One region of the Cupriavidus sp. TMH.W2 genome, then DNA from elsewhere that is predicted to be linked to it. Evidence: predicted binding sites of a transcription regulator. Region 1 holds the regulator's gene; each other region holds the start of a gene.
The links. The regulator LexA, encoded in region 1, represses DNA repair genes until DNA is damaged. The targets are predictions, from matches to a motif close to ACTGTATNNNNATACAGT.
Positions count from the first base shown of each region.

Region 1 (2,197 bases):
CCAGCGCATCCACGGCCACCCTGCCCGGCTGGGCGTAGCTCGCCACGATCTCCACCACCGGCCACGCCGCGGGCATCGGCCCGATCGTCCATGCCGCACGCGGCGCGCGGGCGAAGCGCACATAGTCGTCCTGCACGAAACCCAGCGGTCCGCAGGCCGAGACAAAAGCATCCACCGCCGACGTATGGGCCTTGGCCACATCCCGTGCCGCGTGGATCTGCTGGTTCAGCACCACCAGCACCCCCTTGCCGCGCGCCTGGGGGTGGGCGGCCACGCGCACCGCATCCAGCAGGTTTAGCGGCCCGTCCGCCGACAGCGAGGTCGACGGGCGCATCGCCGCCGTCATCACGACGGGCACCGGACACGATTGCGTCAGATGCAGCGCCATCGCGGTTTCTTCCAGCGTGTCCGTGCCATGCGTAATCACGATGCCCGCGACATCGGGCAGCGCCGACCAGTGCTGCACCCGTGCCGCCAGCGTTTGCCAGAGTGCGAAGGTCATGTCCTTGCTGTCGACCTGAGCCACCTGCTCGGCCTCGACCCGGGCCACCGACTGCAACGCGGGCACCGCCGCCAGCAACGACGACACCGGCACGGTCGCCGCCTGGTAGCGGGCGCTGCTGGCGGGATTGCCGGCCGCTCCGGCAATAGTGCCGCCGGTGGCGAGCACGACGATACGAGGCAATTGGGTCATGGGGGAGCGCAGGGAACAGGGAACGATGAGCGGCAATTGTAACGGGCACGCCTGCCTTGCCGCGGGCTGGCGCAGCCAACGCGCCTCCGGTCCATGCGAGCCGCCTCAAAAATTCTGCTTGCGCTCAGGCTGATACTGTATAAAATCACAGCATACTGTTTAAACATACAGTGCCTGGCCCGCCGGATGCAGGATAAGGGATCGGCAGATCCATGACCCGACATTCCCCGCGGCCCCGCACGGAACGGCGATCCCATGGCGACCCTGACACCCCGGCAGCAGCAGATTTTCGATCTGATCCGCAACACGATCCGCCGCACCGGCTTTCCGCCCACGCGCGCCGAAATCGCCGCGGAGTTCGGCTTCTCCTCCCCCAATGCCGCCGAAGAACACCTGAGGGCGCTGGCGCGCAAGGGCGTGATCGAACTGACGCCGGGCGCCTCGCGTGGCATTCGCCTGAAGGTGGCGCGCAGCGATTCGGAAATGCCGGACCAGTTCTCGTTGCCGATGGCCGGCGTGATGCAGCTGACGCTGCCGCTGGTGGGCCGCGTGGCCGCCGGCAGCCCCATCCTCGCCGCCGAGCATATCGACCGGCAGTACCAGGTCGACGCCTCGGTGTTTGACGAACGCCCCGACTACCTGCTGCGCGTGCGCGGCCTGAGCATGCGCGACGCCGGCATCCTCGATGGCGACCTGCTCGCGGTGCGCCGCGCCAGCGAAGCCGCCAACGGCAAGATCGTGGTGGCGCGCCTGGGCGATGACGTCACGGTCAAGCGCCTGCAGCGGCGCGGCGGCCATATTGAACTGATTGCAGAGAACCCGGACTTCACCAACATCATCGTGGAGCCCGGCGAAGAGTTCTCGCTGGAAGGCATCGCCGTCGGGCTGATCCGATCTTCCGGCTTCTAGCCGGGCACCACAGCAGGCGATCCGCCTGCGCGGGCCCACCCCGCTTCCATTGCTTTGCAGACGCCGCCCGGCTTGCCGGGTGTTGACCCCGCTTTGCCTAAAAGAGGTGCCACCATGCCGCAAATCCACCACGTCGCCGCCCGTCGCCCGGTCAAGCCCGTGCCGTTCCGCCAGAGCAAAGGCGTACGCGTCTACCAGGGGGCGCAGCGCCGTACCATGGTCGGCAGCATGGCGGCGATCTGCCGCATGCTTGAACTCGAATCCGCCGACAAGCTGGCGGCCTGAAATTTGCGGGTGCGGTCCGCGCGGCTGGTGGCCCTGCCCTCAGCTACGCGCGCACGCCTTGGTTTCAGCTTCCAGTTCCGTCGGCGTCAGTTGCGGAAACCACGTATCGCTCTTGCGCAACTCCAGCGCGGTGCCATCCGGCTTCGCTGTCAGCGAAATCAGGTAGGCGTATTGGTATTCGCCACCAGACGTAGTCTGGCCGATGCGGATCTCAGTCTGGTTCTTTGCCGGATAGTTGACGACTGAGGCATCATCGCCCAGGTTGTTGCGAAGGCATTTCGCAACATCGCCCATCTTGGCGGGCGTGAA
Region 1 is NZ_CP193792.1:2,085,222-2,087,418, forward strand. It holds gene ACREYQ_RS09565 (asparaginase) at 1-694, opposite strand, end outside; gene lexA (transcriptional repressor LexA) at 950-1,603, shown strand; gene ACREYQ_RS09575 (hypothetical protein) at 1,718-1,888, shown strand; gene ACREYQ_RS09580 (hypothetical protein) at 1,928-2,197, opposite strand, start outside.

Region 2 (2,197 bases), on a different replicon from region 1:
CGAATCGTATGACGTCAGACCAAACGGTGTTGCAGCGTCATTCAGGCGATTTTTTCCCTGCGAGACAAAGAACGCAGGATGCTCTTTATTTAAACTCTTGCAGCAGCTCGTAAGCTGCTCCAATGTAAGTATCTCGGAAATAATCCAGAAAGGTGGGCAGTGCCTATTATTGTATGATTTCTTCGTATAGTATTTTTCTCGATAATGCTGCACGAACTCCTGCTTTCCTTTGCTGAAGCGATCCTGCGCTTTCTTTAGGGCTTGCCCAACAGGGGCATAGCTCCGAAAAAGCGACTGATCGAGGTGCCAAAATGGGTCCCTCGTCGTTGACGTGACGACATTATCGATAACCGCTCTAATTCTCACCTCTAGCGTGGCGAGAATCGGAAGTAAGAAATCGCGCATTCGCTGATCGGCGCAGTAAAGATTGTATAAATCGTTAAAACTTGTTCCGTGGAAAAATTGATCCGTCGTCTTATCTAAGAACGGGATTGCGTATGCCTTGAATCGGAAGTAATTCTCACGAAAAATCGTAAGCTCTGCAAATCTCCTATCAGCTATATGCAGCCCTTGCTGATGGAGCTTACGTGCGAGATCGCTCGGGGTCTTATACGGCTTGTTGTATTCGACGAGATGTGAATGCGTCTTATGGAAACGCGCCCAATTCCGTGAGGCCTGATACGTCTGTGCTACCCGACGGCCCACCTCGATAAGCTTGTACAACATCGGAGAGACCCCTCATTCTTTTTGTCGTCGCTCGGTCGATACGGGATTGCTGGCGGCACTCCACTCACTCGACGCGCAGTCACCGGGGATGGCAATTTGGATTGCGTGGACGTTAAAAAGCCCACACAGCCCGACCGCGAGAACCTAGTTCTCGCTTTGTGTGGTCGGTGCCGTGTGGGCGTTGTTGAGGCAAATGTAAGTCTCTTTGATGGCCTTGTCAACATCCCGCTTTCGGCCGGCAGCCGGAACGGAGGCAGATCTAACGTGCGAGTAGGCCACTCAGCACTTACGGTGTGCTCTATTCGGCGTATTTTGCGACGTTACATTGCTACTGTATAAACATACAGTACACTGTATGGACATACAGCTCAAACGATCATGTCTGCCCCAAACCCGGAGACCATCCACCCTGCACTTTGGCGCGCCTCGCAATTGGCGAGGGCGCCTGGCCGCACGCTGCCCACCGGCTACCCGGAGCTGGCCAGCGAGCTGCCTGGCGGCGGTTGGCCGGTGGGCACGCTGATCGAACTGCTTGCGCGCCAGCCTGGCGTGGGGGAGCTGCGCCTTTTGCGCCCAGCACTCCTCGCTGCGGCGGCGCGGCCGGTTGCACTGATACAGCCGCCGCACACTCCGCAGACGCTCGCCCTCTCGAACTGGGGCGTTCCGGCCCAGCAGCTACTGTGGATCCGGGGGCAGAAGACGGCCGACACGCTCTGGGCGACTGAGCAGATGCTGCGCGCCGGGACCTGCGGCGCCGTGCTGCTATGGCAGCAGCATATCCGTCCAGACTCGCTGCGCCGTCTGCACCTGGCCGCGCAGTCGGGCGAAACCCTCTTCTGCCTCATGCGCCCGGCCGCCTGTGCGCGCGACGCCTCGCCGGCAACGCTACGGCTCTCCATCAGCCCGGCTGCAGGCGGCATCGAGGTGCTCTTTCTCAAGCGGCGCGGCCCCCAGCAGGACGCACCACTGTTCATCCGGCTCGAGCCGTCGCCGAGCCTCCTCCATCGCCATGTTGCGCCTGTGGATCTGTCTACGCCTGCCATCGCTACCACTCGAAGTGTTCCGGCCGAGCTGGTCCACTGAGCTGCCGACGGCAGTGCTGGAAAGCGAGAAGGTGTGTGCCATGACCCCAATGGCCGCCCGTGCCGGCGTTCGCCTTGGCATGCGCCGCGGGGGCGTGCTGACCATGGCGCCCCAAACTCTCATTTTCGACCGTGCGCAGGATAAGGAAGCCGAAGGCCTGCGGCGCGCCGCGATCGCCCTGCTTCAGTTCTCGCCCAATGTTGTCGAGGCTGAGGAGGCCTGCGTCCTCGTGGATGTATCAGCGAGCCTGCGGCTATTTGGTGGTATCCGGAAGCTCGTGCGCCGCGTCCGAGAAACGGCTCGGGCGCTGGGCATGACGCCAGTGACCGGCTGCGCCCCGACCGCGCAAGGCGCTTGGCTGCTGGCCCGCGCAGGCGGCGGCCGGGCC
Region 2 is NZ_CP193796.1:34,268-36,464, reverse strand. It holds gene ACREYQ_RS33545 (Abi family protein) at 1-726, opposite strand, end outside; gene imuA (translesion DNA synthesis-associated protein ImuA) at 1,105-1,809, shown strand; gene ACREYQ_RS33535 (Y-family DNA polymerase) at 1,736-2,197, shown strand, end outside.
Region 2: a site for LexA is predicted at 1,057-1,074, ahead of imuA (translesion DNA synthesis-associated protein ImuA). Genes of this name have one in related genera too.

Region 3 (2,197 bases), 1.7 Mb from region 1:
CTGCGCGGCCGGCGTGAACTGTGCGGGGAAGTCGAGGATATTGCGCACGGTGGCGCCGCGGAAGGCGTAGATCGACTGCGCGTCGTCGCCCACCACGGTCAGGCCGCGCCCATCCGGCCGCATGGCCAGCAGGATCGACGCCTGCAGCGCATTGGTGTCCTGGTATTCGTCGACCAGCACATGGTCGAAGCGCGCGCCCATGTCCTGCGCGATGCTGGGTTCGGCCATGGCCTGCGCCCAGTACAGCAGCAGGTCGTCATAGTCCAGCACATGCTGCTTCTGCTTGGCCTCGACATAGCCGGCGAACAGCGTGCGCAGCGCATCGGCCCACATCGCGTAGCGTGGGAACTGCTGCTTGAGCACATCTTCCAGCGGCGCCTGGGTGTTGACCACGCGCGAGTAAATCGCCAGGCAGGTTTCCTTTTTCGGGAAGCGGCTGGCGGTCTCGGACAGCCCCAGGTCGTGGCGCACCACGTGCATCAGGTCGGCGGCATCGCCGCGGTCGCTGATGGTGAAGGCGGGCGACAGGCCCAGGGTCTCGGCGTATTCGCGCAGCAGGCGCGCGCCGATGGCGTGGAAGGTGCCGGACCACTGCAGCGCCGCGCGCCCCGCGCCGGTCTGGGTGCCCAGCGCCTGGTCGACGATGCGTTCGACACGCCGTCCCATCTCCGCCGCGGCGCGGCGCGAGAAGGTCAGCAGCAGGATGCGGCGCGGGTCGGCCCCGCCCAGCACCAGGTGCGCGACGCGGTGCGCCAGCGTATTGGTCTTGCCCGAGCCGGCGCCGGCGATGATCAGCAGCGGCGCGTCGCTGCCGTGCTCCACCGCGGCGCGCTGCTCCGGGTTGAGCCGGGACAGGTAGGCGGGGACCGCGTCGGCTTCTGGGGCCGCGAGGTCGGCGGCGGGGGCAAGGTCCAGGGTCACAGGGGAAACGCTCGGAAAAAGGCTGGCGCCAACTGTATATCCATACAGGGTTGGCGCGCAACCTGCCGCGCTGACGATCGGACGTAAAAACAAAAAAAGGTGCTCGATGAGCACCTTTTCGCTGCATTTGCTGTCAGGACCGTTACGCCGACTTTGCCAGCGCGCCGTCCAGCAGCTTGTGCAGGGCATCCCACTCGGGCTCGCCCACATAGCGCTTCAGGATGCGGCCGTCCTTGTCGACGACGAAGGTGGTCGGCGTCAGCTGCACATTGCCGAAGGCCTTGGCCGCGGCGCCGTCGGAATCCATGGCCACCTTGAACGGCAGCCCGCGCGTCTTGGCATAGTTCATCACATACATGGGCGGGTCGTAGTTCATCGCCACGGCGACGAACTCCAGCCCCTTGCCCTTGAACTGCTCGTAGGTGCGGACCATGTCCGGCATCTCCTTGACGCAGGTGGCGCAACTGGTGGCCCAGAAGTTGATCAGGTAGACCTTGCCCTTGAGGTCGGCGGTGCTGACCTTCTCGCCCGACAGCAGCGTGAACGTGGCGGGGGGCACGGCGTTGGCCGGCGACAGCGCGCGATAGCCGAACCAGCCCAGCAGTGCGAGCACGACCACGGCCGCGACGATGGGCCAGGGCTTGCGGGAGGTTTGGGTGGCGGGGGCAGCAGTGGTCATGGCATCCGGGGCAGGCAGGTTCGGTCAGCAATGGGACATTCTAATGCCGCGGGCGTTCGCGCGCTGCGCGGGGCCCGGCTGCGGCAATCCGTCGCAAGCGCTTCAGTCACTTCAGTGCCGGGAGGCGACCGCGGCGCGTGCCTGGTCCAGCGCCTGTTCCAGGTAGGCGCCGTAGAAATCCGGCTGCATGCCGGGCAGCGGGCTGGCGGCGGCGCGGCCCTGGCGGTCCAGGAACAGTACCGTGGGCGCCACCCGCACCTGGTGCGCCCGGGCCCAGTCGCGCGCCGTGGTCAGGCTGCCGTCGGCATCGCGCAGCGGGGTGTCGGCGGTCATGTCGAGCTCGCGCACGGCAATCTCGCCGGCAGCGGCCTGCGGGCCCAGGTAGTTGCGGCGCACGGCGTCGCAATAACCGCAGCCCGGCATCGACACCAGCACCACCAGCGGCTCGCCGCGGCGCGCGGCCTCGGTGCCGTGGGCGGCGAGGTCGGTGGCCGGCGGCAAGCGGGCCGGGCTGGCGGCGGCCATAGCAGTCGCCGCCAGCACCACGCCCGCGGCCAGCCAGCGCAGGCTGGTCAAGGCAACGACGGGAATGGCGAG
Region 3 is NZ_CP193792.1:344,279-346,475, forward strand. It holds gene ACREYQ_RS01610 (ATP-dependent helicase) at 1-921, opposite strand, end outside; gene ACREYQ_RS01615 (TlpA disulfide reductase family protein) at 1,064-1,600, opposite strand; gene ACREYQ_RS01620 (SoxW family protein) at 1,712-2,197, opposite strand, start outside.
Region 3: a site for LexA is predicted at 953-970, ahead of ACREYQ_RS01610 (ATP-dependent helicase). Genes of this name have one in related genera too.